One region of the Streptomyces sp. NPDC014656 genome, then DNA from elsewhere that is predicted to be linked to it. Evidence: riboswitches for the same ligand, from Rfam matches in the RefSeq annotation. Region 1 holds a riboswitch; each other region holds the start of a gene.
The links. A riboswitch is a leader RNA that binds a small molecule or an ion and turns the genes downstream of it on or off. The one in region 1 is predicted to bind cobalamin.
Positions count from the first base shown of each region.

Region 2: linked by a shared signal. The riboswitch ahead of ACF1ED_RS24040 (ABC transporter substrate-binding protein) and the one ahead of ACF1ED_RS35700 (energy-coupling factor ABC transporter permease) in region 1 are both predicted to bind cobalamin.
Region 3: linked by a shared signal. The riboswitch ahead of cobN (cobaltochelatase subunit CobN) and the one ahead of ACF1ED_RS35700 (energy-coupling factor ABC transporter permease) in region 1 are both predicted to bind cobalamin.

Region 1 covers NZ_JBIBZN010000025.1:56,057-66,182, forward strand. The annotation lists gene ACF1ED_RS35685 (ATP-binding cassette domain-containing protein) at 1-442, opposite strand, end outside; gene cbiQ (cobalt ECF transporter T component CbiQ) at 439-1,188, opposite strand; gene ACF1ED_RS35695 (energy-coupling factor ABC transporter substrate-binding protein) at 1,195-1,551, opposite strand; gene ACF1ED_RS35700 (energy-coupling factor ABC transporter permease) at 1,551-2,249, opposite strand; cobalamin riboswitch at 2,277-2,499, opposite strand; gene ACF1ED_RS35705 (PTS-dependent dihydroxyacetone kinase phosphotransferase subunit DhaM) at 2,555-2,968, opposite strand; gene dhaL (dihydroxyacetone kinase subunit DhaL) at 2,965-3,585, opposite strand; gene dhaK (dihydroxyacetone kinase subunit DhaK) at 3,593-4,585, opposite strand; gene ACF1ED_RS35720 (hypothetical protein) at 5,032-9,450, shown strand; gene ACF1ED_RS35725 (hypothetical protein) at 9,559-9,858, opposite strand; gene ACF1ED_RS35730 (hypothetical protein) at 9,863-10,126, opposite strand, start outside.
Region 2 covers NZ_JBIBZN010000011.1:86,565-96,690, forward strand. The annotation lists gene ACF1ED_RS24000 (immune inhibitor A domain-containing protein) at 1-45, shown strand, start outside; gene ACF1ED_RS24005 (hypothetical protein) at 191-502, shown strand; gene ACF1ED_RS24010 (isochorismatase family protein) at 515-1,114, opposite strand; gene ACF1ED_RS24015 (nicotinate phosphoribosyltransferase) at 1,222-2,550, opposite strand; gene clpS (ATP-dependent Clp protease adapter ClpS) at 2,681-2,986, shown strand; gene ACF1ED_RS24025 (DUF2017 domain-containing protein) at 2,986-3,567, shown strand; gene ACF1ED_RS24030 (amino acid permease) at 3,885-5,321, shown strand; gene ACF1ED_RS24035 (Mov34/MPN/PAD-1 family protein) at 5,398-5,823, shown strand; cobalamin riboswitch at 5,816-5,964, shown strand; gene ACF1ED_RS24040 (ABC transporter substrate-binding protein) at 6,002-6,976, shown strand; gene ACF1ED_RS24045 (FecCD family ABC transporter permease) at 6,973-8,043, shown strand; gene ACF1ED_RS24050 (ABC transporter ATP-binding protein) at 8,040-8,825, shown strand; gene ACF1ED_RS24055 (putative leader peptide) at 8,870-9,046, shown strand; gene ACF1ED_RS24060 (MoaD/ThiS family protein) at 9,148-9,426, shown strand; gene ACF1ED_RS24065 (PLP-dependent cysteine synthase family protein) at 9,432-10,126, shown strand, end outside.
Region 3 covers NZ_JBIBZN010000013.1:161,264-171,389, reverse strand. The annotation lists gene ACF1ED_RS27200 (DUF1648 domain-containing protein) at 1-404, opposite strand, end outside; gene ACF1ED_RS27195 (S8 family peptidase) at 568-1,536, shown strand; gene ACF1ED_RS27190 (alpha/beta fold hydrolase) at 1,553-2,422, opposite strand; gene abc-f (ribosomal protection-like ABC-F family protein) at 2,755-4,356, shown strand; gene cobN (cobaltochelatase subunit CobN) at 4,390-8,010, opposite strand; cobalamin riboswitch at 8,049-8,183, opposite strand; gene ACF1ED_RS27175 (cobalamin biosynthesis protein CobG) at 8,263-9,510, shown strand; gene ACF1ED_RS27170 (precorrin-8X methylmutase) at 9,510-10,126, shown strand, end outside.

The DNA.
Region 1 (10,126 bases):
GCCCGTAGGACAGCAGGTGCGTCGGCCGGTCGGCGAGCGCCGTGATGTCGAGCGCCGCCAGTGCCTCCGCCACCCGGAGCCGTACCTCCTCCTCCGGCAGCCCCAGGTTCATCGGACCGAAGGACACGTCCTGCGCCACCGAGGCGGCGAACAGCTGGTCGTCCGGGTCCTGCACCACCAGCTGCACCGAGGTCCGCAGCCGGGTCAGCCCCTTCCGGCCGTACGCCACCTCCGCCCCGTCCAGGAGCAGCGCCCCGCTCCCGCACCGCAGCCCGCCGCTCAGCAGCCGCAGCAGCGTCGTCTTCCCGCCGCCGTTGCGCCCGAGCAGCGCCACCGCCCGCCCCTCGCGCACGGCGAAGGAGACGTCCGTGAGGACCGGGGGTCCGTCCTCGTACGCGAAACCCGCGCCGACCAGCTCCACGACAGGGAGGGGGGCCGTCATGGCAGAAGCCTTTCCAGTACGAGGGTGAGGGCGACGAGCCCCGACAGGAGACCGCCCGTCGCCGCGAGGAACGGGCGGGAGACGGGCGTCCCGGGCAGCAGGACCCGCAGGGTGCCGTCGTAACCGCGTCCGGCGAGTCCGGTCTGGAGCCGCTGCGCCCGGTCGAAGGCCCGGACGAACGAGGTCGCGCCGAGGCCCGCCATCGAGCGCCACACCGAGGCCCGGGTCGTCGCCCCGAGCCGCGCCGCCTGCGCCTGCCGCACCTTGCTCTGCGCGTCCAGCAGCAGGAACACGATCCGGTACATCACCAGGGCCACGTCCACCACCGGCGCCGGCACCCCGGCCCGGACCAGCCGCGGCAGCACGTCCGACACCGGCGTGGTGAAGGCGAACAGCAGCACGCCCAGCGAGGCGGACGCCGTCCGCAGCAGCAGCTCCCCGGCGTGCGCCGGACCGCCCGGCGCCCAGGCCACGAGCCCCCCGGGCCCGCCCACCGCGAAGAGCAGCGGCACGGCCCCCGTGACGCAGAAGCCCAGCGGGATCCGGAAGGCCCGCCACAGCTGCCGGCCGGGCACGCCGGCCGGACCGAGCAGCACGCAGAGCGTGGCCGCCGCGACCAGGAGCGCCCCCGGCCAGGGCGGCAGGCACACCGCGCACAGCGTCAGACCGAAACCGAGCGCGGCCTTCTCCGCCGGATGGCGGCGGCGCCAGCGACTGCTGTGCGCCGCCGCGTCGATCGGCAGCATCGGCGGCTACGCGTCCTTGTCCGCGTCCGGGGCGGGCGCGCCGCCCTCCGCACGGGCCGCCGCCCGCTCCTCGCCCTGCCGCCGGCCGCGCCGCAGCCCGAAGTAGTAGGCGAGGACGCCGGCGCCGAGCGCCGCCTGGAGGGCGAAGAGCGCCGACTCGATCTCGCCGGACGGCGGCTCGTACAGCGGGCTGAACCACGGCTCGTAGTCCGGCTCGATCTCGGTGATCGCCGTCTCGGCCTCCGCGTCGGCGCCGGTGAACGGCTCCTCCTTGTGGTCGCCGAGCCCGAGCGCCAGCGGCAGTACGGCCAGCGCGGCCACCAGCAGGAGCAGCAGACCGTTGATCTTCGCGTTCCGGCTCATCACGCCGCCGCCTCCTCGTGCCGCTCGGCCGCCTTCGGCCGGGCGAGCACGCCCAGCCGCAGCAGCTCCCCCTTGCTGGACTGCGTGAGCAGCCGCATCACCAGGACCGTCAGCAGGCCCTCGCTGACCGCCAGCGGGATCTGCGTCACCGCGAAGATCCCGCCGAACTTCGCGAGCGAGCCCGCCACCCCGCTGCCCGGGTCGGGGAACGCGAGGGCCAGCTGGACGCTGGTCACGCAGTAGGTGGAGAGGTCGGCGACGAACGCCCCGGAGAAGACGCCGACCATGAGCGGCGCCCCGGACCGCCGGAACAGCAGGTACGTGCCGTACCCCGCCCACGGCCCGACGATCGCCATCGAGAAGGCGTTCGCGCCCAGGGTGGTCAGCCCGCCGTGGGCGAGGAGCAGCGCCTGGAACAGCAGGGTGATCGTGCCGAGCACCGCCATGATCGGCGGCCGGAACAGGATGGCACCCAGCCCCGTGCCGGTCGGATGGGAGCAACTCCCCGTCACCGACGGCAGTTTGAGCGCGGACAGGACGAACGTGAAGGCGCCGGAGGCGCCGAGCAGCAGGGTGGACTCGGGGTTGGCGCGCACCTCGCGGGTGAGCGCGCGGACGCCGTGGACGACGAACGGAGCCGATGCGACGCCCCAGGCGGCCGCATGGACGGGGGGCAGATACCCCTCGGCTATATGCATGATCGGGAGACCCTCTCCAGCACCTCGTGGATGGACACGCGCCCTGGCCGGTCTCCTGGCTGACGGTAGTGACGTCCGACTCCGCCTTCCCACCCCACGACGGTCTCCCGCGGCGGAGCAGTGGCTTCCCCGGGGGGATGGAGCCTGACCTCCCGATCACAGTGGCGAGGGCCGCACCGGTACTGCACCGGTTTCCCGAACACCAAGGCCCTGTGACATTAGTGGGTTGACCTGCTTCATCACAATGCGGGGTCGGTCACTCGCACTCCGGAGCGCGAGTGACCGACCCCGCATCGCGATGAGGGTCAGACCTTGCGGTAGTCGTACGCCTCCGAGGCCGCGGCGGCGACCGCGTCGAGGTCGCCGCCGGCGCTCGCCGTCACCAGGGCGGCCACCGCGCCCTCCACGAAGGGGGCGTCCACGAGCCGGGCCCCCGCCGGGAGTCCGTCGCCCTCGGCGAGGAGGGCCTTCACCGTGAGGACCGCGCTGCCCAGATCCACCAGGAGGGCCACCCCGGCGCCCGCGTCGACGGCCTTCGCCGCCCCGGTGATCAGCTCGGAGCTCGTGCCGAGCCCGCCGTCGGGCGTGCCGCCCGCCGCCGCGACCGGCGCCAGGCCGCCCCCGCCGGCGAGCCCGCGGGCCAGCTCGGCGACGGCGGCGGCGACGGCCGCGCTGTGCGAGACGAGCACGATCCCGACCTTGCCCGGACCGCCGCTCATCCGGCCGCCACCTCCTCCAGGGCGGCGAACAGCAGCGCGGAGGACGTCGCCCCCGGGTCCTGGTGCCCGACCGACCGTTCGCCGAGATAGCTGGCCCGGCCCTTGCGGGCCCGCAGCGGCACGGTCGCGAGCGCGCCCGCCTCCGCCGCGGCCCGCGCGGCGGCGAACGACTCGCGCAGCGCGTCCGCCGCCGGTGTCAGCGCGTCCAGCATCGTCTTGTCGCCCGGCACCGCCCCGCCGAGCCGCCCGACCTCCGCGACCCCGGCGGCCAGCGCGTCCGCCAGCTCCGCCCGCGAGACCTCCCCGGCCTCGCCGAGCGCCTTTCCGGCCCGCCGCAGCAGCGTCCCGTACAACGGCCCGGAGGCCCCGCCCACGGTCGAGATCAGCAGCCGTCCGGCGGTCACGAGGACCGCGCCCGGCGTCGCGGGCGGCTCCTTCGCCAGGGCCTCGGCCACGGCGGCGAACCCGCGCCTCAGATTGGCCCCGTGGTCCGCGTCGCCGATCGCGGAGTCCAGCTCGGTGAGCCGGCCGGCCTCCCGCTCGACCGCCGCCGCCACCGTCTCCATCCACCGGACCGTGAAGGCGGCACCGTACGTCGTCTCCGTCGTCTTCGTCATCGCCCGCTCACCGGCCCCAGCGCAGCGCGGGGGTCGCCACCGGCGCGTCCCACAGCCGCAGCAGTTCCTCGTCGGCCGCGCACACGGTCACCGAGCAGCCCGCCATGTCGAGCGAGGTCACGTAGTTCCCGACCAGTGTGCGCGCCACCGGCACCCGCCGGGCGTCCAGCACCCGCCGCACCTCCGCGTTGAAGCCGTACAGCTCCAGGAGCGGCGTCCCGCCCATCCCGTTCACCAGCAGCAGCACCGGACCCGACGGCCGCAGGTCTTCCAGGACGGCGTCCACGGCGACCTCGGCGATCTCCCCGGCGGTCATCATCCCGCGCCGCTCCCGCCCCGGCTCGCCGTGGATCCCGACGCCCAACTCCAGTTCCCCCGGCGGCAGGTCGAAGGTCGGACTGCCCTTCGCCGGCGTGGAGCAGGCACTCAGCGCCACCCCGAACGACCGCGACCGCGCGACCACCCGCCGCGCCAGCGCCTCCACCCGCTCCAGCGGCGCGCCCTCGTCCGCCGCAGCCCCGGCCAGCTTCTCCACGAAGAGCGTGGCACCGGTCCCGCGCCGCCCCGCCGTGTACAGACTGTCCGTCACGGCCACGTCGTCGTCGACGAGCACCTTGGCGACCTGGATGCCCTCGTCCTCGGCGAGCTCGGCCGCCATCTCGAAGTTCAGCACGTCCCCGGTGTAGTTCTTCACCACGAACAGCACCCCCGCCCCGCTGTCCACGGCGGCCGCGGCCCGCACCATCTGGTCGGGCACGGGCGACGTGAAGACCTCCCCGGGGCACGCCGCGTCGAGCATCCCCGGCCCCACGAACCCCGCGTGCAACGGCTCGTGCCCCGACCCGCCCCCCGAGACCAGCGCCACCTTCCCCGCCACCGGCGCGTCCCGCCGCACCACCACCCGCCGCTCCACGTCCACGGTCAACTCGGGATGAGCGGCGGCAAGCCCCCGCAATCCGTCGGCGACGACGGTCTCGGGCACGTTGATCAGCATCCTCATGGATACCTCCTGGTGAGGCTAGCAGGTAGGTGACTGAGCAGGCTTTTTGCAGGTCAGAGCGAGTGAGATCAATCGTTGATCTTGGCGATTCATGGCGTTCGGGAGCGGTCTCGGGCGGTACTGATGCTGACCTGTTGCTGACTTTCCTGATCAACCGTCAGGGGTGGGTTGGACTGGGTGCACTTTGCACCTGTGCATGATGGCGCAATTATCCGCTCGGGGGTGTGGTCGCGCACCGGTGCGTCGCGGCCGCAGGTGGCCGATCCCCTGTCGACAGGCTTCGTGCGGCGCCTCGGGGCTCAGCTGTGGCCGGCTGGGCGGCGAGTGACCGCATGGAGGCGCATGCTCGAAACACAGGCCACGGATGAGCCGGCAGGTAATACAGTGCTTGGCCATGGACTCCCCGGTGAGGAGTCCGTTGCGGCGCACTGGGGAAGTGATGCGCGATGGGGCTGTCGGGCGGAGCGGCGGACAAGGCGGGCAACCGGTACGAGAACTGGTGGACCGCGCTGAAGGTCGCGGACCTCCTGCGCGGAGAGGCCTCGCGGATCCGTCTTGAGCCTGTGGGACAGGCTGGTGAAGGCATCGAGTTCCAGCTCGTGGCCAAGGGCGAAACATGGTGCGATCAGGTGAAGGATGTGCCGTCGCGGGGGCCCTGGTCGCTGCGATCCGTGGCAGCCCTCCTCAAGGCCGTCGCAAGCCACCTTGCAGCCGGCAGGAAAGTGCGACTCGTTCTCTCGACCGGATCGCCCGCGCTGCGCGACCTTGCCGACCGGGCGAGAGCCGCCGTGACGTTCGCCGAGTACGAAGAGATTCTTACCGGCCCTCAAGGGCGCGACTTCATGGCTCTGTGCGGAGTCTGGGCCGACGACGGCAAGCCCGTAGACCGGGAGACCCTCTGGAGATATCTCCAGTCCGTTTACGTGAAGGACTACTCACCGGAGAACCTGCGTGAGCTGGTTCACATCATCTACGAGCAGCTGTTCGTAGGGAATCCTGAGGGAATCGTCAGGCAGCTGAGCGGATATCTGGACGACAACCTCCACAAGTGGCTCACCGGGTCGGAGATCCGTAACCACTTGCTCTCTCTCGACGGAGTTCGACCCCGACTGTTGGCCGGGGATAGCAATACGCTCAATGCCCTGGCGGCCACCAAGGACGGGTTCCTGCGGCACGTGCGGGATAGGGCGCCCGCTCTCGGACTGGCCGCGCGCCCTCACCTCGACCAGCTGCACGGTCGGTTGGTGGCCGAGGGCGGTCCGCAGATCGTGCTGTGCGAGGGACGGGCGGGCTCGGGCAAGTCGACGGTTGCCGCGAATGTACTGGAACGTCTCGCAAGCCACGGGTGGCCGATCGCCGTCGTTCGCATGGACCGAGCCGCTCCGTCGGTGCGAACGGCGAGGGACCTCGGCACCATGATGAATTTGCAGGATTCGCCCGGGATCCTGCTGCCTGGAGTTGCCGATGGGGGGCCTGGGCTCTTTGTCGTCGATCAACTGGACGCCGTCAGTCTGTATAGCGGTCGCATGGCAGACGTCTTCGAGGCCGTCGAGGATGTGCTCGCTCAACTCTCGGCAGCGCCGAACATCAAGGTGCTCCTGGTGGTCCGCACCGTCGACGTCGAACAGGACGGCAGGCTCAGCAGACTGATGACGGCAGATGTCCGGGCGGAGAGATTCCCCGTGGGGGAGCTGACCGAAGACTCGGTGCGCGCCGTACTCACCGCGAGTGGGAACGACCCCGACAACCTGAGCCCAGTGACTCTGGAGCTGCTGCGCACCCCTCTGCACCTGGCGGTCTTCAGCACCCTTCCCCCTGCTGCCCGCGCCGTGCCCTACCGGACTCTGCAACAGCTCTACGGCGGTTACACCAAAGAGGTGCGCAGACGCGTAGGAATCAGGAGGGGAAGCTTCGACTGGCAGGGGATCACCGGCGCCCTGTGCACCTCCATGAGCGACCGGGAGAGTCTGCAGGCACCCCTCGCCCTCCTTGACCGCTACGCGCCGGAGGATGTCGAGGCCTTGAAGTCGGAAGGGCTCCTGGTGGGCGACGAGGAACGCATCGGTTTCTTCCACGAGACCTACTTCGACTACCTCTTCGCCCGCTCCTTCCTCACGACCGGAAGGGACGTCCACGACTTCCTGGCCGACTCCGGGCAGCACCTCTTCAGACGGGCGCAGACCCGCCAAATCCTCGAGCACCTCGCCGGCACGGACCGCGACCGGTTCCGCGAGACCACGGCACGGCTGCTCGGGTCCACCCGAATCCGCTCCCACCTGCACGACGTGGTCACCACCGTTCTCACACAGCTCGATGCGGCCCCGGCGGACTGGCTGGCCGTCGAACCGTTCGCCTGGGGTGCGAGCCCGGTGGCACGTAAGGTGCGCCGATTGCTGGCGCTGCCCGCCTGGTTCGACGCCGCGGACCACGACGGCAGGTGGGAACGCTGGCTGGCCGCTGCCGAAACCGTCGACGCCGCGTTCGCCGAACTGCTCATCGCGGCACGGCACAGGCCGGAGCGGGCAGCAGAGCTGGTACGCCCCCACATCAGCACCACCCCCGAGTGGCGACGGCGGCTCCTCGGCCTCATGGAGTGGTCCCTCACGCCCGGCCTCGTCGACATGGCCGTCGACCTGATCCGGACAGGACAGGCCGACGAGGCCCGCGGCCCCCTCGCGACCAACAGCGACTTCTGGACCCTCCTCTACGGCCTCTCCGAGACCGCCCCCGTTCCGGCAGCCAGGCTCGTCGGCGCCTACCTGGACCGGGCACGGACCCAGGAGCCCCCCGACAGCAGCCGCAAGCCGTTCGGGGGCGAGTACCTCGCGGCCCACTCACAGACCGCCGCCACCGTCCTGTCTCAGATCGCAAAGGCCGCGCCGAAGGCCTACGTGGATAACGTCCTGTCCTTCGTACTCCACACCGCAGAGTCCGACGAGGCCTTCAGCGAACGGTCGGACAGTCGCTGGTCGTACCGGCAACGGGACGGCAGCAGCGTCAGTGCCGAGCTGCTCTCCGCCCTCGACACCGCCTTGCGCGCCCTGCCGGCCACCGACCCGGGCGCCGCGGCTGACACCCTGACGAGACTGAGCGGATCGGCAACGGAGATCGCCCGCTTCCTGACCTGCCGCCTGTACACCACCCCGGGGATGGCTGACGAGGCGCTCGACTGGCTCAGCAGCGACCAGCGAAACCTCCGCCTGGGCTGGGTGGACAGTTCCCGCTGGGCGTCTCATGAACTCATCGCAGCCGCCACGCCCGACTGCACCGACGACACCCTTGACCATCTGGCCGAAGTGCTTCTCGGGTATTACCCGACGACGGAGCAGCGCCGAAGAGTGAAGGGAGACCCCAGCCGTTGCGGCTGGGGCCAGTACGAACTGCTGTCGGGGATCGCCCCCGCCCGTCGCAGCGACAAGGTTCGACGGAGGCTCGGCGAACTGGAACGGAGGTTCCCCGGAATCGTCCCCTCCCCGCCCTCAGGAGTCGTCACCGCGTGGGCAAGTTCTCCGATCAGCGACCATGCGGCGGCGCACATGACCGACGAACAATGGCGTCGCGCTATGGACAAGTACGCCAAGCCCCGAGTCGAACGGTCGTGGCCGCCCCAGGGCGGCGTGCACGAACTCGCCGGCACACTCCGCACCCGAGCAGCACAGGAGCCCTCGCGCTTCGCCGCCTTCGCCCTCACCCTCGGACCCGGCATGCCCGGAGCGTATCTGTGCGCGATCGTGGAAGGAGCCGCACCCCACCTGGAGGACAGCGAGGCATGGGAGAAGCTGGCCCTCCACACCAACCGGACCCTCGGCGAAGAAGCAGCCTCCACGGTGTGCCGCGCGCTCCAGGCCACGCCCGACCGCTTCACCTCCACCCAGCTCCCCCTCCTCACGAGCTACGCGACGGCCCCTACCCCCGAGCGGGACACCCGCGCCCTGGACGCTGAAGGCACCCGCACCGATCTGCTGACCGCAGGCCTGAACGCCATCCGGGGCCAGGCAGCCATCACGTGCGCGACCCTCCTCTTCCACGACGCCCGCCACCTGCCCGAACTCAGACCCCTCATCCTCCGACTCGCCACCGACTCCGTACTCGCCGTCCGCGTCTGCGCCGCCGAAGCCGTCCGCGCCTTGATGAACCACGACCCACAGACCGCGCTGGACGCCGCGGACCAGCTGATGACGCACCATGACCTCAACGTCCACAACGCACACACGACCCAGCGCCTGCTCATCGGAGCTCTGGCCCGCGACCCCGGACGATTCGTCCCCCACCTCGACGCGGCCCTCCACGGCCCACGGCAGACCCGGGAGCTCGCAGGACAGACCTGGGCCGTGGTGACGCTCCAAGGGAACGCCACACCGGACTTGCCCACCACGGTGCTGCAGCTGGGCACTGTGGCACGCCGCGGCGCGGCCGAGGTCTTCGCCGGCAACCCTGATCACTACACGCGGCTCCTGCCGCTGTTCGAGGATGAGGACGAAGAGGTTCGCAACAACGCATCGACCGTGATGAGGCACGCCTTCGGCCTGCTTCCCTCCCAGGCCGACGAACTCGTCCAGACGTTCATCGCCAGCAAGGCTTTCCCCGACAACTTGGGGGAACTCGCCTTCGCGCTCCACCACCCGACCGGCCTCCTCCCGCCGACGGCGTTGGACGCCTGCGAGTACATCGTCGGCCGGGCAGGTACCGACCTGGCCGACATCCGAACCCGTCATGCGGCTCACGGCCGCTACGTGGTGACGGCGGTCCTGAGGCTGTACCGCCAAAGCCCACCCTCCATACGCAGCCGCTGCCTGGACATCATCGACGCCCTCTCCCGGGCCGACGTCCCTGGTCTTCACGCGGCACTGGAAGGTGAACGCTGACCTCATCGCCACGGGATCGTTCGGCTGACGCCAGGAACCGGAAAGGAGCACCGAACCCGGAACGCCCGAAACCGCGCGGGAATACCCTCCGACCGGCGCCCTCCAGGCTCAGCCCGTCGGGCGGGAGGCCATCTGCTCGGTGAGTCGTGTCAGATCGGTGGCCGCCTCGCCGAGCTCCTCTTTTCGCCCGGTCCTCTCGAAGAGCGCGACGGCCTCACGGAAGGCGACGGCGGCCTGTCGGTCGCGGCGCAGACTCCTCAGGGCATGGCCCAGGGGAAGGTTGATGCGGGCTTCCTGTTCGAGGTCGCTCGTCGTGCGTATGAGAGCGCGAGCGCGTTCCAGAACAGCCGCGGCCTCTTCGGACCGGCGCAGTCTCCTCATGGCCGCGCCTGCGGTGGACCAGGCCACGGCTTCACCGTGCTGGTCGCCGATCCGGGCCGCGGTCTGTTGAGCGAGTGCGGCCAGGGGGATTAGCTCGGCGACGCGGTCCGGCGAGTCCAGGTGGGGGGGAGAGGATCTCCGGGAGGGAGATCGTGAACTCGGGGCGCACGGTGGTCGCGGCTCGGGCGAGGGCGACCAAGGTGGTCAATTCGGTGTCCAGCCACCCCGAGGCGGCCCAGCGGTCGGGGATTTCGGGCGTCTTGGGCGTCACCGCGTCGTCCTGCAGGAGCGCGAC
Region 2 (10,126 bases), on a different contig from region 1:
AACGGCCAGACGATCACGGTCCAGGTGGGCCCGTCGACCCGTTGATCGACTAGCCATCCGGTAAAACCGCAGGTCAAAGCGTGATCGGCCGTCGCCCCCTAGCGGGCGGCGGCCGATCGTGTTTAGGTGCAGCTGACCGAGTTCTCACGGACTCCTTATTGACAGTCGGCTCACGGGGGAATGGTTCCGCATGCCTGGTGGAGGGTTCTGCAAGTTGCCGGGAGGCAGTGTGGTGGTCGCGATAGGACTGCCCAGCCCGGCCGGGGACGGCGCGAACGTGCGCTTCCTCGTCCATGCCGCGAACCGCGCCCGCGCCCTGACCAGGCTGCGAAACCTGGGCCTGCGGTCGGTTTACCTGCGGGGGAACGCCGAGCCGCCCACCCCCGACGAGATCACGGCCGTCCTCCACCACCCCGACGGCCTGCTGTGGAGGTCCGCGCCGGGCGCGGCCCAGGAGCTGTGGCACCCGGCCCGCACCCTGCCCAGGGCCCCGGCCGCCTGAGGCGGTCCCCGCCTACCCGACGACCGGCTCCCCGGTGAGGACCACGCCGGCCTCGCGGAGCTCCGCGAGCGCGCGGTCGGTGGTCCCGCGGGCGACGCCCGCCGTGAGGTCGAGCAGGACGTGGGTGCGGAAGCCCTCGCGGGCCGCGTCCAGCGCGGTGGCCCGGACGCAGTGGTCGGTGGCGATGCCGACCACGTCGACCTCGGTCACGTCCCGCTCGCGCAGCCACTGCGCCAGCGTCTGCCCGTTCTCGTTCCGCCCCTCGAAGCCGCTGTACGCGGCGGCGTAGGCGCCCTTGTCGAAGACGGCCTGGACCGCGCCGCCGGCGACGGCCGGGGCGAAGTTCGGGTGGAAGCCGACGCCCTCGGTGCCGGCCACGCAGTGCCGCGGCCAGGAGTCGACGTAGTCGGGGGCCTCGCCGTCCGGGGCGAAGTGGGCCCCCGGGTCGATGTGGTGGTCCCGGGTGGCGACGACGTGCCGGTAGGCGGCGCCGGCCGCCTCGCCGACCAGCTCGGTGATGGCGGCGGCGACGTCGGCGCCGCCCGTCACCGCGAGGCTGCCGCCCTCGCAGAAGTCGTTCTGTACGTCCACGACGATCAGTGCGCGGTGCATGGCGGGTGTCCTCGGGGGTCGGTCGGGCGGTCGGAAGGAGGTGGCCCCGAGCCTAGAGACTCCGCCTCCGCTCCGGGAGGGGACGTCGCCGGGGTCTGGACGTATCTCTAGACGTACTCGGTCGGCAGCACCGGCTCGCCGCGCGACAGCTGGACGGCCGACATCGGCAGCCCGGCGCGGGCCGCGATGTGCCGGGCGCGGGCCGCCTCCAGCGGCTCCCGGGCCACCACCTCGCCGCCCTTGACCAGCTCGACCAGGAGCTGGTCGGCGGCGAGCGCGTCCGGGACCTGGCCGGTGCCGACCACCTCGGCGGCGGCGACCCCGTCGGCGTCCTTGCGGCGCGCCGCCCACTTGCGGCCGCCGACGGACGCCTTGCCGCCCAGCGACTTCTTCGCCACCGGCACCAGCGGCGCCTTCGGATCGGCCGAGGCGGCGCGGGCGACCAGCTTGTAGACCATCGAGCAGGTCGGGTGGCCGCTGCCGGTGACCAGCTGGGTGCCCACCCCGTACGCGTCGACGGGCGCGGCGGCCAGCGAGGCGATGGCGTACTCGTCCAGGTCCGAGGTGACCACGATCCGGGTGTCCCGGGCGCCCAGCTCGTCCAGCTGCGCCCGCACCCGGTGGGCGACGAGCAGCAGGTCGCCGGAGTCGATGCGGACGGCGCCGAGCTCGGGCCCGGCGATCTCGACGGCGGCGCGGACCGCCTCGGCCACGTCGTAGGTGTCGACGAGGAGGGTGGTGCCCCGGCCCAGGCTGTCGACCTGGGCCCGGAAGGCGTCCCGCTCGCTGTCGTGGAGCAGGGTGAAGGCGTGGGCGGAGGTGCCGACGGTGGGGATGCCGTAGCGGAAGCCGGCGGCGAGGTCGGAGGTGGAGTCGAAGCCGCCGACGTAGGCGGCGCGGGAGGAGGCCACGGCGGCCAGCTCGTGGGTGCGCCGGGCGCCCATCTCGATGAGCCGGCGCCCGCCGGCCGCGGCCGACATGCGGGAGGCCGCGGCGGCGATGGCCGAGTCGTGGTTGAGGATCGAGAGGATCACCGTCTCCAGCAGCACGCACTCGGCGAAGGAGCCCTCGACGCGCAGCACGGGGGAGCCGGGGAAGTACACCTCGCCCTCGGGGTAGCCCCAGATGTCGCCGGAGAAGCGGTAGCGCGCCAGCCACTCCAGGGTCGGCTCGTCGACGATCTCCCGCTCGCGCAGGAAGCCGAGGACGGCCGGGTCGAAACGGAAGTTCTCGACGGCGTCCAGGACCCGGCCGACGCCCGCGAGGGCGCCGTAGCGCCGGCCCTCGGGCAGCCGCCGGGTGAAGACCTCGAAGACGGACCGCCGGTCGGCGGTGCCGGCCCGGAGGGCCGCCTGGAGCATGGTGAGCTCGTACTGGTCGGTGAAGAGCGCGGTCGACGGCACGTCCACCGGGAGCCCAAGGTCCGCAGCGTTCATGTCACCGATGCTAGCGCACTATTCGTCAATCTGACGAATACCAGGGCGGTGTCGGCGGACGGCCCGGCGGCGGCACCGGCGGGGCGGCCCGTTTGTGCGACAGGGGGTCCCGGGTGGCAGCATGGGGTAAGTGAGCATCGCGCCTATCGAGATCGAACGGACCGAGTCGGCCGAGGAGGTCTCCGCGGTCGTCGAGCCCGACGTCCCCTGGGTCACCCTCGTGCACAACGACCCGGTGAATCTGATGAGCTACGTCACCTACGTCTTCCAGGCGTATTTCGGCTACTCCAAGGACAAGGCGCACAAACTGATGCTCGACGTGCACCACAAGGGCCGCGCGGTGGTCTCCAGCGGCACCCGCGAGGAGATGGAACGGGACGTGCAGGCGATGCACGGCTACGGACTGTGGGCCACCCTCACCCAGGACCGCGGCTGATGGCCGGCCACTTCGAGGCCGTGCCCGGCGGCGGAGCGGCCGTCGCGCTCGACGAGGTCGAGGTCTCCATCCTGCGCTCCCTCGCCGTCCAGCTCCTGGAGCTGATCGGCCCCGGCGACGAGCCCGGGGCGGACGCCGACCCGCTCGCCGCCCTCTTCGCCGAGGGCCCCAGCAAGCCGCCCTCCGACCCCGCCCTGCGCCGGCTCTTCCCCGACGCCTACGGGGACGACACCGAGGAGCTGCGGGCCGCCGCGGCCGACTTCCGCCGCTACACCGAGAACGACCTGCGCGCCCGCAAGCGCGAGGACGCCCTCGCCGTGGTGCGCGCCCTGGACGGGCTGACCTCCGGGGGGCCCGAGGAGTCCGCCCTCCTGAAGCTGACCCCCGACGAGTCCCGGGCCTGGCTCGGCACCCTCAACGACCTGCGGCTGACCATCGCCACGCGCCTGGAGATCACCGAGGACGAGGAGAGCGAGCGGCTCTACCGGCTGCCCGACAGCGACCCCCGCAAGCCGATGGTGATGGCCTACCTCTGGCTCGGCGCGCTCCAGGAGTCACTGGTCGAGACGCTGATGTCCTGAGCCCCGACGCGGCAGGGCGTTCGCTCAGCGGACGCTCAAATCCGGATAACGAACTCGTTATCAGGGCGGGCGCTTTGTCGTCTTGAGTTCCTTTTGCACCCCTCTTTTCGTGGTGCGCGCCACACCCAACTCCGTCGATCACCCCCCACCCCGTGATAAATCTTCACGACCACTCGGGCACGCCACCCCTGTTCCCGAGGGCGCTCGGGCCGGCTGACCGCCGGTAGCACTCCATCCACATCCGGGGGGATAAGGATCCGATCCGCAGCAGACGCAGCAGCGGTCGCGCGGATCAGCATGGAGAAAGGCGCACCACCATGACCTCAGTGCGGGTCGACAAGCAGCACGACGGCAATGAGGCCGCGGACTCCGCCCCGGGCGAGGGGTACCACCGGGCACTCGGCGCCCGTCAGATCCAGATGATCGCGATCGGCGGTGCCATCGGCACCGGCCTCTTCCTCGGAGCCGGCAAGGGCATCTCCAAGGCGGGCCCCAGCCTGATCCTCGCGTACGCCCTCGCGGGCCTCGTCATCTTCTTCATCATGCGGGCGCTCGGCGAACTCCTCATGTACCGCCCCGTCTCCGGCTCCTTCTCGGAGTACGCGCGGGAGTTCATCGGCCCCTTCGCGGGCTTCGTCACCGGCTGGACGTACTGGCTCTTCTGGGTCGTCACCGGCATCACCGAAGTCACCGCCGCGGCCACCTACATGACGTACTGGTGGGACATCCCGCAGTGGCTGTCCGCCCTCGTCTTCACCGTCATCCTGTACGGCGCCAACCTGATCTCCGTGAAGCTCTTCGGCGAGCTGGAGTTCTGGTTCTCCATGGTCAAGGTCACCGCCATCGTCGGCATGATCCTGATCTGCGCCGGCATCCTCACGATCGGCTTCTCCGACGCCGGTGACACCGCCTCGATCACCCACCTGTGGGACCTCGGCGGCTTCTTCGCCGGCGAGGACGGCATCGTCTCCACCCTCATGACCCTCCAGATGGTCATGTTCGCCTTCCTCGCCGTCGAGCTGGTCGGCGTCACCGCCGGCGAGTCGAAGGACCCGAAGACCGTCCTGCCCAAGGCCATCAACACCGTGCCGTGGCGCATCGCCGTCTTCTACGTCGGCGCGCTCATCATGATCCTGTCGGTCGTCCCGTGGACCCACTTCAAGCCGGGCGTCTCGCCGTTCGTCGCCGCCTTCGAGGAGATGGGCTTCCAGGCCGGCGCCGCGATCGTCAACTTCGTCGTCCTGACGGCCGCCCTCTCCTCCTGCAACTCGGGCATGTACTCCACCGGCCGCATGCTGCGCGACCTCGCGCTCAACGGCCAGGGCCCGAAGCTCTTCACCCGGCTGACGAAGAGCGGCACCCCGCTGGTCGGCACCACCTTCTCCGCCGCGCTGATGATGGTCGGCGTCTGGATCAACTACCAGTGGCCCGGCGAGGCGTTCAACTACGTCGTCTCCTTCGCCACCATCTCCGGCATGTGGGCCTGGATCATGATCCTGATCTGCCAGATCCGCTTCCGCCTCAAGGCCGACCGGGGCGAGCTGCCCCAGTCCTCCTTCAAGGCCCCCGGCGGCATCTGGGCCAGCGTCTTCGCCCTCGCCTTCATCGGCCTGGTCGTCGTCACCATGGGCATCGACGAGGGCAACCGCGTCGCCCTCTACGGCGCCCCGGTCTGGGGCCTCCTCCTCGCCGTCGCCTACCTGGTGCTCAAGGCCCGCGACCCCGAGGGCGCCGCCTTCGCCAAGCGCTCCTGACCCACCCCGTCCCAGCATCCGGGCCGCCCCGTACCACCCCTCGGTACGCGGCGGCCCGGATGCTTATCCTGTCGGCATGCTGACCCTCACCCGAGACCTGTACGACCGGATCGTGGAACACGCCCGGGCGGACCACCCCGACGAGGCCTGCGGCGTGGTCGCGGGTCCGGTCGGCTCGGGCCGCCCCGAGCGGTTCATCCCCATGCTCAACGCGGCGCGCTCGCCCACCTTCTACGAGTTCGACTCCGCCGACCTCCTCAAGCTCTACCGCGAGATGGACGACCGGGACGAGGAGCCCGTGATCATCTACCACTCGCACACCGCGACCGAGGCGTACCCCTCCCGCACCGACATCACCTACGCCAACGAGCCCGGCGCCCACTACGTCCTCGTCTCCACCGCCGACACCGACGGCGCCGGCGACTTCCAGTTCCGCTCCTACACGATCGTCGAGGGCGTCGTGACCGAGGAGGACGTCAAGGTCGTCGAGGCGTACGCGTAGCCGTACCGCTAGTCTGACCGCGACCTTTCAGGGCGGCAGGACCCAGGAAGCCGGTGCGAACCCGGCGCGGTCCCGCCACTGTGACCGGCCCCCTCCCCGGGGGCCGCCAGCCAGGAACTGACCTGCCGCCTTCTCACCGCCGATCGGGGACGTGGAAATCCCCGGAGGAGGCTCCGCCATGACCCGGCGCCGCACGCTGCCGTCCGCGCTCGCCCTGCTCCCGCTGCTCGCCGCCTGCGCCGCCCCGCAGGCCGCGCCCACCGCCGCGAAGCCCGCGCCCGGCTTCCCGTACACCGTCACCAACTGCGGCGTGACGACCACCTACCAGGCCCCGCCGAAGCGCGCCGTCACCATGAACCAGCACGTCACCGAGGTGCTGCTCGCCCTCGGCCTGGAGAAGTCCCTCGTCGGCACCGCCTACCTCGACGACGCCGTCCTCCCCGCCTATCGGAAGGCCTACGACGCCGTCCCCGTCCTCGCGAAGGAGTACCCCTCCAAGGAGGCCCTCCTCGCCGCGAACCCCGACTTCGTCTACGGCGGCTACACCAGCGCCTTCGACGCCAAGGCCGGACGCGCCCGCGACGACCTGGCGAAGGCCGGCATCACCAGCCGCCTGAACGGCGAGTACTGCGCCGACGGCCCCGTCTCCGTCGACGACCTCTACCGCGAGGTCACCGAGGTCGGCCGCACCTTCGGCGTCCCCGACCGCGCCGCGAAGTGGACGCGGGACGCCCGCGCCTCCCTCGCCGCCACCGCCGAACGCATCGAGGGCGTCGACCCCGTCTCCGTCTTCGTCTACGACAGCGGCGACAGGACCGCCTTCACCGCCGGCGGCGACGGCATCGGCGACGACCTCATCACCCGCGCCGGCGGCCGCAACGTCTTCGCCGACCTCGCCAAGCCCTTCGGCGACGCCACCTGGGAACAGGTCGTCGCCCGCAAGCCCGAGGTCGTCCTCATCTACGACTACGGCACCACCACCGTCGAACAGAAGAAGCGCCGCCTCCTCGACGACCCCGCCCTGAAGGACGTCCCCGCCATCAGGAACCGCCGCTTCGCCGTCCTCCCCCTCTCCGACACCGTCCTCGGCGTCCGCGTCCCCGCCGCCGTCGACAAGCTCGCCGCCCAGCTCCACCCCGCCACCGCCCGATGACCGCCACCACCACCGTCCGCCCGGACGGCCGGGCCGCCGCGCCCGAGCCGTCCGGCCCCGGGCGGCTCCGCCACGCCGCCGTCCTCGCCGGACTCCTCGCCGCGCTCGCCGCCGCCGTCCTCGCCTCCCTCGCCCTCGGCTCCGTACGGATCCCGCCCGGCCAGGTCCTCGACGCGCTCACCGGCCGCGCCGCGCCCTCCCCGTACCGCACGATCGTCCTCGACGTGCGGCTGCCCCGGGTCCTCCTCGGCGCCGTCGTCGGCGCCGGACTCGCCGTCGTCGGCACCGTCCTCCAGGCACTCGTCCGCAACCGGCTCGCCGACCCCTTCCTGCTCGGGATCTCCTCCGGCGCCTCCACCGGCGCCGTCCTCGTCATCGTCCTCGGCATCGGCGCCTCCACCGCCCTCGCCCTGCCCGCCGGCGCCTTCGCCGGCTCCCTCCTCGCCCTCGTCCTCGTCTACGGACTCGCCCGCCGCGGCTCCACCATGACCGGCCCCCGCCTCGTCCTCGCCGGCGTCGCCGTCTCCTACGTCCTGTCCGCCCTCACCACCCTCCTCCTCGTCACCGCGGGCCGCCCCGAGCACTTCCAGGAAGCCCTCCACTGGTCCCTCGGCGGACTCGGCTCCGCCCGCTGGGACACCCTCCCGCTCCCCGCCGCCGTCCTCGTCCTCGGCACCGGCGTCCTCCTCGCCCTCGCCCGCCCCCTCGACCTCCTCCTCACCGGCGAGGAGGACGCCACCGCCCTCGGCCTGGACACCGGCCGCTTCCGCGCCGCCGTCTTCGTCCTCGCCTCCCTCGTCACCGCCGTCATGGTCGCCGCCAGCGGCGCCGTCGGCTTCATCGGCCTCATGGCCCCGCACGCCGCCCGCCTGGCAGTCGGCGCCCCGCACCGCCGACTGCTCCCCGTCGCCGCCCTCGGCGGCGCCGTCGCCCTCGTCGCCGCCGACCTCGGCGCCCGCACCCTCGCCGCCCCCCAGGACATCCCCGTCGGCGTCCTCACCGCCCTCACCGGCGGCCCCTTCTTCCTCTGGCTGATGCGCCGCCGCCCCGAAGGAGCCGCCCCGTGACCGGCCTGCGCCTCGAAGCCCTGAGCCACCACGACCGGCTCCGCGCCGCCGACCTCACCGCCCGCCCCGGCGAGACCGTCGGCCTCATCGGCCCCAACGGCAGCGGCAAGACCACCCTCCTGCGCTGCGTCTACGGCACCCTCGCCGCCACCTCAGGCCGCGCCCTCCTCGACGGCACCGACCTCACCCGGCTCGCCCCCAGGGAACGCGCCCGCAGGGTCGCCACCGTCCCCCAGGACTCCGCAGCCGACGTCGACCTCACCGTCCGCGAACTCGTCGCCCTCGGCCGCTCCCCGCACAAGCGCTTCTGGGAGGGGGACACCGCCGACGACCTGGCCCGCGCCGACACCGCCCTCGCCCGCGTCGGCCTCACGGCCCTCGCCGGCCGCGCCTGCCCCACCCTCTCCGGCGGCGAACGCCAGCGCGCCCTCGTCGCCCGCGCCCTCGTCCAGGAACCGGAACTCCTCGTCCTCGACGAACCCACCAACCACCTGGACATCCGCCACCAGATCGACGTCCTCGCCCTCGTCCGCACCCTGGGCACCACCAACCTCCTGGCCCTCCACGACCTCAACCTCGCCGCCGCCCACTGCGACCGGCTCTACGTCCTCGAAGCGGGCCGGATCGTCACCGGCGGCACCCCCGCGGAGGTCCTCACCCCCGAACTGCTGGCCGCCGTCTACGGCGTGGAAGCCGAGGTCGTCCCGCACCCGAGGACCGGCACCCCGACCGTCCTCTACCTGCCCAGTCCGCCCACCGGTCGGAAAACATCCAGCATCTGAGATCACATTCCGGAACCCGGACCGGGAATCGATACGATGAGCCCATGGTTTCCCACGACGTGAGCGAAGAGACTCCGGGCACCGTGCTGCTCGCTGCGTTCGCTGGCGCTCATTCCGCCTCCGCCCTCTTCATGGGAGCCTTCGGAGGCGGAGCGGCACGCCTGCACGTCGACCTGTGCCGCCTGGCCAGCGCGATCTGTCCGTCCCGCGCCGCGCTCTGAGCGACCGGCCGAGCGCCCTCACGCACGACCCCCCTCCGCGCGGGGGCCCCAGCAGCGCGCCCACCACGTCACGTACGAGTCTTCCGACAGGAGCCCACGCCATGGCCATCGAGGTCCGCATCCCGACCATCCTCCGCACCTACACCGACGGCGAGAAGGCCGTCGAGGGCAGCGGTGGCACCCTCGCCGAGCTCTTCGCCGACCTGGAGACCCGCCACGCCGGCATCGAGGCCCGCATCGTGGACGAAGGCAAGCTCCGCCGCTTCGTCAACGTCTACCTCAACGACGAGGACGTCCGCTTCCTGGACGGCATCGAGACCAAGCTGGCCGACGGCGACAGCGTCACGATCCTGCCGGCCGTCGCCGGCGGCATGGTCTGATCCACATGCGCTACGACTCCTCGCTGGCGGCGGTCGGCAACACGCCGCTCGTCCGCCTCCCCCGGCTCTCGCCCTCGGACGACGTCCGCATCTGGGCGAAGCTGGAGGACCGCAACCCGACCGGCTCGGTCAAGGACCGCCCCGCGCTCCACATGATCGAGCAGGCGGAGAAGGACGGCCGCCTCACCCCCGGCTGCACCATCCTGGAGCCGACCAGCGGCAACACCGGCATCTCGCTGGCCATGGCCGCCAAGCTCAAGGGCTACCGCATCGTCTGCGTCATGCCCGAGAACACCAGCGAGGAGCGGCGGCAGCTGCTCGCCATGTGGGGCGCCGAGATCATCTCGTCCCCCGCCGCGGGCGGCTCCAACACGGCCGTCCGCGTCGCCAAGGAACTCGCCGCCGAGAACCCGGCCTGGGTGATGCTCTACCAGTACGGCAACCCGGACAACGCCGGCGCCCACTACGCCACCACCGGCCCCGAGATCCTCGCCGACCTGCCCTCCATCACCCACTTCGTCGCCGGACTCGGCACCACCGGCACCCTGATGGGCGTCGGGCGCTACCTCCGCGAGAACAAGCCCGACGTCCGGATCGTCGCCGCCGAGCCGCGCTACGACGACCTCGTCTACGGCCTGCGCAACCTCGACGAGGGCTTCGTCCCCGAGCTCTACGACGCCTCCGTCCTCACCACCCGCTT
Region 3 (10,126 bases), on a different contig from region 1:
ACGGCTCCGGCGGCGGCCGCGACGGCGAGGTGGGAGAGCGGCGAGACGACGCGCGCGGGGTCGGCCGCGTCCAGGTTGTCGTGGACGACGAGGCCGAGGAGCGTGCCGGTGAGCCCCGCGGTGAGCCAGGCGCCCCAGAGGGCTTCCCGCCGGACGAGGACGGTCCAGGCGGTGCCGAGGGTGAGGAGCAGCGCGGCGCCGGCGGCGGTGAAGGCGGCCCGGCCGGTGAAGCCGTCGGCCTCGCCGCCGTACGAGAAGTGGGTGGCGAGCGGGTCGGGGAGCCGGTCGGACCAGACGGTGAGGAGCAGGACGTACGCGACGGTCGCGAGGGCGAACGGGAGCGCCGCGAGGGCGCGGAGGCGGAACGGGGCGCGGAGTGCGGCGGGGTGCGGAGCAGTGGTCATGAAAACCTCCCTTGTTCGCACTCTACTAGAACAATGGGGGTTGAGGGACGGCCGCCGGGGCTTCCTTTCCGGACGGGGGTCCGCGCCCTCCCGGATGCGGGTCCGCACGGCCGGTTGTTGACTGGTCCAAACGCTGACGAATGCAGCCAAACGGGGAGAGTTCATGCGCCGTCGGTCCACCGCCGTCCTCACCGCCCTCGCCGCCCTCACCGCCGCCCTCACGACCGGCTGCGGCAGCGACGACGAGCCCGACCCCCTCCGGAACCAGCAGTGGGCCCTGGACTCCCTGAAGCTGCCCGACGCCTGGTCCACGGCCGAGGGCGAGGACACGGTCATCGCCGTCGTCGACACCGGAGTGGACCCCGGCCACCCCGACCTCAAGGGACGGCTGGTCGACGGCTACGACTTCGTGGACGGCGACGACGAGCCGAAGGACCTCAACGGCCACGGCACCCACGTCTCGGGCATCGCCGCCGCCCACACCGACAACGGCGTCGGGATCGCGGGCGGCGCGCCCGGCGCCAAGATCATGCCGGTACGGGTGCTCGGCGCGGACGGCAGCGGCAGCGACGCGAACATCACCAAGGGGATCGTCTGGGCCGCCCAGCACGGCGCCGACGTCATCAACCTCTCCCTCGGCGAGTCCGGTCTGATGGCCCGGCTCCTCAAGGGCGGCGTCCTCAACGACGCCATCTCCGTCGCCAACGGCAAGGGGGCGGTGGTGGTGGCCGCCGCCGGCAACGACGCGACCCTGCTCCAGCCGTACGAGCTGGACACCCCGGTCCTCGTCGTCAACGCCGCCGACGAGAACGGGCGGCCGGCCGAGTTCACCAACTTCGGCGCGCGGAACGCGGTGGCGGCGCCCGGCGTGGACATCCTCTCCACCCTGCCGACCTACACGGCCAGGGAGACCCTCAAGAACACCTCGGGCTACGGCAAGCTCTCCGGCACCTCGATGGCCTCGCCGTACGTCGCCGCCGTGGCCGCGCTCCTGCACCAGCGGGGCCTGAGCCCCACGGAGATCATGGGGGCGATCCGGGACACGGCGAAGAACCCCGCACAGGCCCCGAAGCTGGGGCTCGGGAACGTCGACGCGGCCGCCGCCGTGAAGGCGGCGGCCGGCCAGAACTGAACCCGGCCCCCGGGGGTCACGCCTCCAGGACCGTCCGCAGGGTCTTCGCGAACTCCTCCGGCGCGCCCTCCTGGCCGAACTCGCCGCCCAGGAAGCCGCCGTGGTGGCTGGGGAAGACGGCGAGCGGGGTGCCGAGGCGGTCGGCGAGCGCGGCGGCGGCGCGGGCCGCGAGCTCGTTCCGGGACTCCTCGCCCGCGGCCACGACGATCCGGGTGGCGGCCGCCCGCAGGGCCTCGACGTCGGGGTCGTAGCCGGTGCAGCCCCGCACGTTCCGGCCGAGCAGCGGGTCGTCGCGGCGGCCGTCGTCCCCGGCCGGCAGGCCGAAGGTCTCCGGCGGCGGGACCGGGAGCCCGGCCCAGTCCGCCGGGATCGGGCCCTGGTGGCCGGTGAGGGAGATGAACTTGGCCATCCCCGCGCCCCAGCCGTCCCTCAGGTAGGTGGCGTGGACGTCGGCGCAGGCGGCCAGGGCCTCGGCGGCGTCGGGGACCAGCCCGGCGGCGGGCGGCTCGTGGGCGACGAGGGTGTGCACCAGCTCGGGGCGGCGGGCCACCAGGGCGAGGGCGTTGACGGCGCCTCCGCTGCTGGCGAAGACGTCCACCGGTCCGGCGGCCAGCTCCTCGATCAGCCGGGCCAGGTCGTCGGCGTGCTCCTCGGGAAGGATCTCGACCGGGGCGCCCTCGGCGGTCTCGCTGCGGCCGCTGCCCCGCGGGTCGTAGGTGACGACGGTCCGGTCGGCGAAGTGGGAGGCGAGCGTGGTGAAGCCGGTCGCGTCCATGGGGGAGCCGATGAGCAGCAGCGGGCGCGGGTCCGTGCCGGTGCCGGGGCGGACGTCGTAGCGCAGGGTGGCGCCGGCGGTCTCCAGGATGTGGGTGGTGGGCTCGGCCATCGTTCTCTCCTCCGTGGTGTGCTCTCACGGGGGTGGACGGCGGCCGGCCGGAAAACTCATCGGTCGCGCCGCGACCTGCGCGAATTTTCTCCCACCCGCCGCGCCCGTGGGCGGACGGGTCGACGGCGACGCGGTCCAGGAGGCCGCGGAGCGGGGTCCGTCCGGCCTCGGTGAGGTCGGCGAAGAGCTCGCGCTCGGCCTCCCTCCCGCACCCCCCTCCCCGGAATTCTCCGACAAGACGAGACGATCCGTCTTGTCAAATCCCTCCGGACCCCTTACCGTCGAGTCAACGAGACGCCGCGTCTCGCTTTCCCGACGGCAGGAGTCCGCCCTTGTTCCGTGCGTCACTCACCGAGGTCACCAAGCGCTACGACGACCGGTACGTCCACCACCGGACCGTCCTCGACCGCGTCTCCCTCTCCGTCCGGGCCGGCGAGCGCCTCGGCGTCGTCGGCGACAACGGCTCGGGGAAGTCCACCCTGCTCCGGCTCCTCGCCGGCCTCGAAACCGCCGACAACGGCACCGTGGCCGTCGAAGCCCCCGGCGGCCTCGGTCATCTCGCCCAGATCCCCGCCCTCCCCGCCACCGCGCTCGTCGGCGACGCCGTCGACCACGCGCTCGCGGAGATCCGGGAGCTGGAGCGGGAGATCCGGCGGGCGGAGGGCGCCCTCACCCCCGCCGGACTCGACCGGTACGCCGGGCTCCTCGCCGCCTACGAGGCGCGCGGCGGGGCCGGGGCCGACCGGCGGGTGGCGACCGTCCTCCACCGGCTCGGCGAGACCGCCCCGCTCGACCGGGACCGGCCGCTGGCCACGCTCTCCGGCGGGCAGCGGGCCCGGCTCGCACTGGCCGGCGTCCTCGCCGCCGACCCCGAACTGCTGCTGCTCGACGAGCCGACCAACGACCTCGACGACGAGGCCGTCGCCTGGCTGGAGGAGCGGCTCCGCGCCCACCGGGGCACGGTCGTGGCCGTCTCCCACGACCGCGCCTTCCTCGACCGGGTCGCCACCGCCGTCCTGGAGGTCGACGAGGACCGGCACACGCTGCGCCGCTACGGCGACGGCTACGCCGGCTACCTCGCGGGCCGGGCCGCCGAACGGGCCCGCAGGGCCCGGGAGCACGAGGAGTGGAAGGACGAGCTGGCCCGCCACCGGGCCCTCGCCGACAGCAACACCGACCGCTTCACCGCCATCCCCCGCAAGGCCCCCGCCGCCTTCAGCGGGGCGGGCGCCTTCCGGGCCCGGTCACGGGCGCACGGGGCGATGAGCAGGATCCGCGCCGCCCGCGAGCGGCTGGCCCGGCTCACCGAGAACCCGGTGCCGCCGCCGCCCGAGCCGCTGAACTTCCGGGCGGACCTGGCGCGGACGGGCGAGGGGGCGGCCGTGGAGCTCACCGGCGCCGGGGCCGGGGGCCGGCTCGCGCCGGTCACCCTGCGCCTGGAGCCGGGCGAGCGGCTGCTCGTCACCGGGCCCAACGGCGCCGGGAAGACCACCCTCCTCAGGGTCCTGGCGGGCGAACTCGCCCCGGACACGGGGACCGTGAGGACACCGCGCCGGAGCGGGCTGCTCCGCCAGGACACGGCTCCGCCCACCGACCCCCGTACGGTCGGCGAAGCCTTCGGCGAGGGCCGCGAGGACGAACTGCTCTCCCTCGGGCTCTTCGCCGCCCGGGACCTGAGGACCCCGGTGCGTCTGCTGTCGGTGGGCCAGCGCCGCAAGCTGGAACTGGCCCGCCTGGTGACCGCCCCGGCCGACCTGCTCCTCCTGGACGAGCCGACCAACCACCTCGCCCCGGCCCTCGTCGAGGAGATCGAGGCCGCGCTGGCGGCCTACCGGGGCACGCTGGTGGTCGTCAGCCACGACCGCCGGCTGCGGGCGGGCTGGCAGGGCCGCCGCCTCGCGCTGGAACCGGCGGCCCTGGCGACGGCCCGCTAGGGACGGGCGGGAGCCCTACTCGTCCCCGGGGCCCTACTCGTCCCCGGAACCCTCCAGGTCGCCCTCGGTCTCCAGGAACACCCGGCGCAGGGCGGCCAGGGTCTCCGGGTCCGGCTTCTCCCACATGCCGCGCGACTCGGCCTCCAGGAGGCGCTCGGCGATGCCGTGCAGGGCCCAGGGGTTGGCCTCCTTGAGGAAGGCCCGGTTGGTCTCGTCGAGGACGTACTCCTGGGTGAGCTTGTCGTACATCCAGTCGGCGACGACCCCGGTCGTGGCGTCGTAGCCGAAGAGGTAGTCGACCGTCGCGGCCAGCTCGAAGGCGCCCTTGTAGCCGTGGCGGCGCATCGCCTCGATCCAGCGCGGGTTGACCACCCGGGCCCGGAAGACCCGGGAGGTCTCCTCCACCAGCGTCCGGGTGCGGACGGTCTCCGGGCGGGTCGAGTCGCCGATGTACGCCTCGGGGGCGGTGCCGCGCAGCGCGCGGACGGTCGCCACCATGCCGCCGTGGTACTGGAAGTAGTCGTCCGAGTCGGCGATGTCGTGCTCGCGGGTGTCGGTGTTCTTCGCCGCGACCGCGATCCGCTTGTACGCCGTCTCCATCTCGGCGCGCGCCGGCCGGCCTTCGAGCCCGCGCCCGTACGCGTACCCGCCCCACACCGTGTACACCTCGGCGAGGTCGGCGTCGGTGCGCCAGTCCCGCGAGTCGATCAGCTGGAGGATGCCGGCGCCGTAGGTGCCGGGGCGGGAGCCGAAGATGCGGGTGGTGGCGCGGCGTTCGTCGCCGTGCTCGGCGAGGTCGGCCCGGGTGTGGGCGCGGACGTGGTTGTCCTCGTCCGGCTCCTCCAGGCCCGCGACCAGCCGGACGGCGTCGTCGAGGAGCCCGATGACGTGCGGGAAGGCGTCCCGGAAGAAGCCGGAGATGCGCAGGGTGACGTCCACGCGCGGGCGGCCGAGCTCGGCGAGCGGGATCGGCTCCAGGCCGTTGACCCGGCGGGACGCCTCGTCCCACAGCGGGCGCACGCCGAGCAGGGCCAGCGCCTCGGCGACGTCGTCGCCCGCGGTGCGCATCGCGCTGGTGCCCCACAGGGAGAGGCCGACGGAGGTGGGCCACTCGCCGTTGTCCGTGCGGTAGCGCTCCAGGAGGGAGTCGGCGAGCGCCTGGCCGGTCTCCCAGGCGAGCCGGGACGGCACGGCCTTGGGGTCGACGGAGTAGAAGTTCCGGCCGGTCGGCAGCACGTTGACCAGGCCGCGCAGCGGCGAGCCGGACGGGCCGGCCGGCACGAAGCCGCCGTTCAGGGCGTGCACGGCGTGCGTCAGCTCGTCCGTGGTGGCCGCCAGGCGCGGCACGACCTGCTCGCAGGCGAAGCGCAGCACCGCGTGCACGTCGGGCCCGTGCGCGGCGGCCACGGCCGGGACGGCGTCCACGGACCAGGCCGCCGCCTCCATCGCCTCGACCAGGGCGCGGGCCTCCGCCTCCGCCTCGTCGGCGGTGGTCCGGGTCGCGGCTCCCTCGTCCAGGCCGAGCGCCTCGCGCAGACCGGGCAGCGCCTGGGTGCCGCCCCAGATCTGGCGGGCGCGCAGGATGGAGAGGACCAGGTTGACCCGGGCCTCGCCCTCCGGGGCGCCGCCGAGGACGTGCAGGCCGTCGCGGATCTGGGCGTCCTTGACCTCGCACAGCCAGCCGTCGACGTGCAGCAGGAAGTCGTCGAAGCCGTCGTCCTCCGGGCGCTCCTGGAGGCCGAGGTCGTGGTCGAGCTTGGCGGCCTGGATCAGGGTCCAGATCTGGGCGCGGATCGCGGGCAGCTTCGCCGGGTCCATGGAGGAGATCTGGGCGTACTCGTCGAGCAGCTGCTCCAGGCGCGCGATGTCGCCGTAGGAGTCGGCGCGGGCCATCGGCGGGACGAGGTGGTCGACGAGGGTGGCGTGGACGCGGCGCTTGGCCTGGGTGCCCTCGCCGGGGTCGTTGACGAGGAAGGGGTAGACGAGCGGCAGGTCGCCGAGGGCGGCGTCGGGGCCGCAGGCGGCCGACAGGCCGGCGTTCTTGCCGGGCAGCCACTCCAGGTTGCCGTGCTTGCCGAGGTGGACCATGGCGTCGGCGCCGAAGCCGCCGTCCTCGGCGCGCGCCGCGATCCAGCGGTAGGCAGCCAGGTAGTGGTGCGAGGGCGGCAGGTCGGGGTCGTGGTAGATCGCGATCGGGTTCTCGCCGAAGCCGCGCGGCGGCTGGATGAGGACCAGGAGGTTCCCGCGCCGCAGGGCGGCGAGCACGATGTCGCCGTCGGGGTTGCGGGACCGGTCGAGGAACATCTCGCCGGGCGCCGGGCCCCAGTGCTCCTCGACGCGCTCGCGCAGCTCCCGCGGCAGCTCGGCGTACCAGCGCTTGTAGTCGGCGGCCGGGATGCGGACCGGGTTCTTCGCCAGCTGCTCCTCGGTGAGCCAGTCCTGGTCGTGGCCGCCGGCCTCGATGAGGGCGTAGATCAGCTCGTCGCCGTCGCCGGAGACCAGGCCGGGGAGGTCCTCCTCCGGGCCGAAGTCGTAGCCCTCGGCGATCAGGCGGCGCAGCAGGGAGACGGCGGAGGCGGGGGTGTCGAGACCGACCGCGTTGCCGATGCGGGAGTGCTTGGTGGGGTACGCGGAGAGGACGAGCGCCAGCCGCTTCTCGGCGTTCGGGATGTGCCGCAGGCGGGCGTGGCGGACGGCGATGCCGGCGACGCGGGCGGCGCGCTCGGCGTCGGCGACGTAGGCGGGCAGGCCGTCGGCGTCGATCTCCTTGAAGGAGAACGGGACGGTGATGAGCCGGCCGTCGAACTCGGGGACGGCGACCTGGCTGGCCGCGTCCAGCGGCGACAGGCCCTCGTCGTTCTCCTCCCAGTTCGCCCGCGAGCCGGTGAGGCAGAGCGCCTGGAGGACCGGCACGTCGAGCGCGGCGAGCGCGCCCGCGTCCCAGGACTCCTCGTCGCCGCCGGCCTGGGCGGCGGCCGGCTTGGTGCCGCCGGCGGCGAGGACGGTGGTGACGACGGCGTCGGCGCCGCGCAGGACTGCGAGCAGCTCCTCCTCGGGGGCCCGCAGGGAGGCCACGTACAGCGGGAGGGCGCGGGCGCCGGCGTCCTCGATCGCGTCGCACAGGGCGCCGACGAAGGCGGTGTTCCCGCTCATGTGGTGGGCGCGGTAGTAGAGCACGGCGATCGCCGGGCCCTCGGTGACGCGGGCGGTCCGCTCCAGGGGGCCCCAGGTGGGGGCGGCGGCCGGGGCCTCGAAGCCGTGGCCGGTGAGCAGGACGGTGTCGGAGAGGAAGCGGGCCAGCTGCCCCAGGTTGGCGGGGCCGCCGTGGGCGAGGTAGGCGTGCGCCTCGGTGGCGACGCCGACGGGCACGGTGGAGGCGGCCATCAGCTGGGCGTCGGGGGCCTGTTCGCCGCTGAGGACGACGACCGGCTTCCCGGCGGCGAGGACCGTGTCGAGCCCCTCCTGCCAGGAGCGGACGCCGCCGAGGAGGCGGACGACGACCAGGTCGGTGCCGTCGAGGAGGCCCGGGAGGTCGGCGAGGGGCAGCCGGGAGGGGTTGGCGAAGCGGTACGCGACCGGGCCCTCGGGCGCGGCGGCGTTCGCCGCCCGGGCACTGAGCAGGTCGGTGTCGGAGTGCGACAGCAGCAGGAGCATGGCGAGGCTCAGGCCCTTCCTCGGGGTTTCCGCGCCCCGGGTGGTCGTGGTCGGCGGGGAGTTCCTGGCTCACCCGGGCCGTCGCCGGCTCGGGCTCACAGTGGCGGGACCGCGCCGGATTCTCACCGGGCTTCCTCCCCGGGGTCCTGGGACCCCATGCCGATCTGCATAGTAGAGCGTGCCGTCGGCGGGCCGGAGGGGGCCGGAGAGTCGGCCGGATCACACTCGGTGGCCGCCCGGTTCCCCGTGGGTATGCTCGCCGCCATGCCGCCGACCCCGCCCACCCCGCCCGAACCGGGCGAACCTCGCATACGGGACCGTGGCGACGCGTGCCCGGGGGCGCTCCGGCTGCACGCCGCCGCCGACGGGTTCCTCGCCCGACTCCGCCTGCCCGCAGGGCGCTTGACGCACCATCAGGCACTCGCCCTGGCCGGTGCGGCGGAGGCCCTGGGCGACGGGCGGATCAGCGTCACCTCGCGCGGCAACGCCGAGCTGCGCGGCCTCGCCGAGGGCTGCGGCGCGGAACTCGCCGCCCTCCTCGACGCGGCGGCCCTGCTGCCCTCCCCCACCCACGAGCGGGTCCGCAACATCGTGGCCACCCCCGCCGCCGGAACCGACGGACTCGGCCACGCCGACGTGCAGTTGTGGGCCCGCGCCCTCGACGCGGCGCTCTGCGCCGAGCCCCGCGCGGCGGCCCTCTCCGGCCGCTTCCTCTTCGTCCTCGACGACGGCCGCGGCGACGTCGCCGGCCTCGGCGGCGATGTGACCTTGATCGCAGCACCGGACGGCGCCGCGACCCTCCTCGCCGGCTCCGGGGCCTTCGCCGTGGCCGCCGCCGACGCCGTCCCCGCCGCCCTCGCCTGCGCCCTCGCCTTCCTCGACGCCGCCGAAGCCGCCGGGACCGGCGCGTGGCGCCCGCGCGAGCTCCCCGCCGGGCACCTCCCGGACTGGGCCCGCGCCCTGGCCGGAGCGGGGATCACCGCGGAGCCCGTACCCCTCCTCCCTCCCCCGTCGGCGCCGCCGCCCGCACCCGGCCCGCTCGGCGACCGCGCCCTGCACGTCCTCGCCCCCCTCGGCCGGCTGACCGCCGCCCAGCTGCGGGCCCTCGCCGAAGGCGCGGCCGAGGTCCGGCTCACGCCCTGGCGCGGCGCGGTCGTGGTGGGGGCCGCCGCCGGCCGGCTCCCCGCCCTGGCGGCCCACGGGCTGATCACCGACCCGGCCGACCCCGGCACCGGGGTCACCGCCTGCACCGGCACGCCCGGCTGCGCCAAGTCCCTCGCCGACGTGCGGGCGGACGCGGCGCGCGCGCCCGGCGGCCCGCTGCCCGTGCACTACTCCGGGTGCGAGCGCCGCTGCGGGCACCCGCACGGCGCCCGGATCGAGGTCACCGCCCGGGACTCCGGCACCTACCTGCTGGACGGCGCCCCCGTCCCCCGCACCGCCCTGGCCGAGGCCGTCGCGGCGGCCCGCAAGACATCGACGTCGATGGAGAGCCGATGATGTACGAGTACGAGAAGGACGGCGCCGAGATCTACCGCCGCTCCTTCGCCACGATCCGCGCCGAGGCGGACCTCTCGGGGATGCCCGACGACGTCGCCACGGTCGCCGTCCGCATGATCCACGCCTGCGGCATGACCGACCTCGTCCGGGACCTCGCGTACTCCCCCGGGGTCGTCGCGCACGCCCGCGCCGCGCTCCGGGCCGGCGCCCCCGTCCTCTGCGACGCGCAGATGGTCGCCTCCGGCGTCACCCGCAAGCGGCTGCCCGCCGACAACGAGGTGCTGTGCGCGCTCTCCGACCCGGCCGTGCCCGCCCTCGCCGCCGAGCTGGGCACCACCCGCTCCGCCGCCGCCCTCGAACTGTGGCGCGACCGCCTCGAAGGCTCGGTCGTCGCCATCGGCAACGCCCCCACCGCCCTCTTCCACCTCCTGGAGATGATCGCCAAGGGCGCGCCGAAGCCGGCCGCCGTCCTCGGCATCCCCGTCGGCTTCATCGGCGCCGCCGAGTCCAAGGACGCCCTCGCCGCCAACGGGCTCGGCCTCGACTACCTGGTGGTCCGCGGCCGACGCGGCGGCAGCGCCATGACCGCCGCCGCCCTCAACGCCCTCGCGCACGA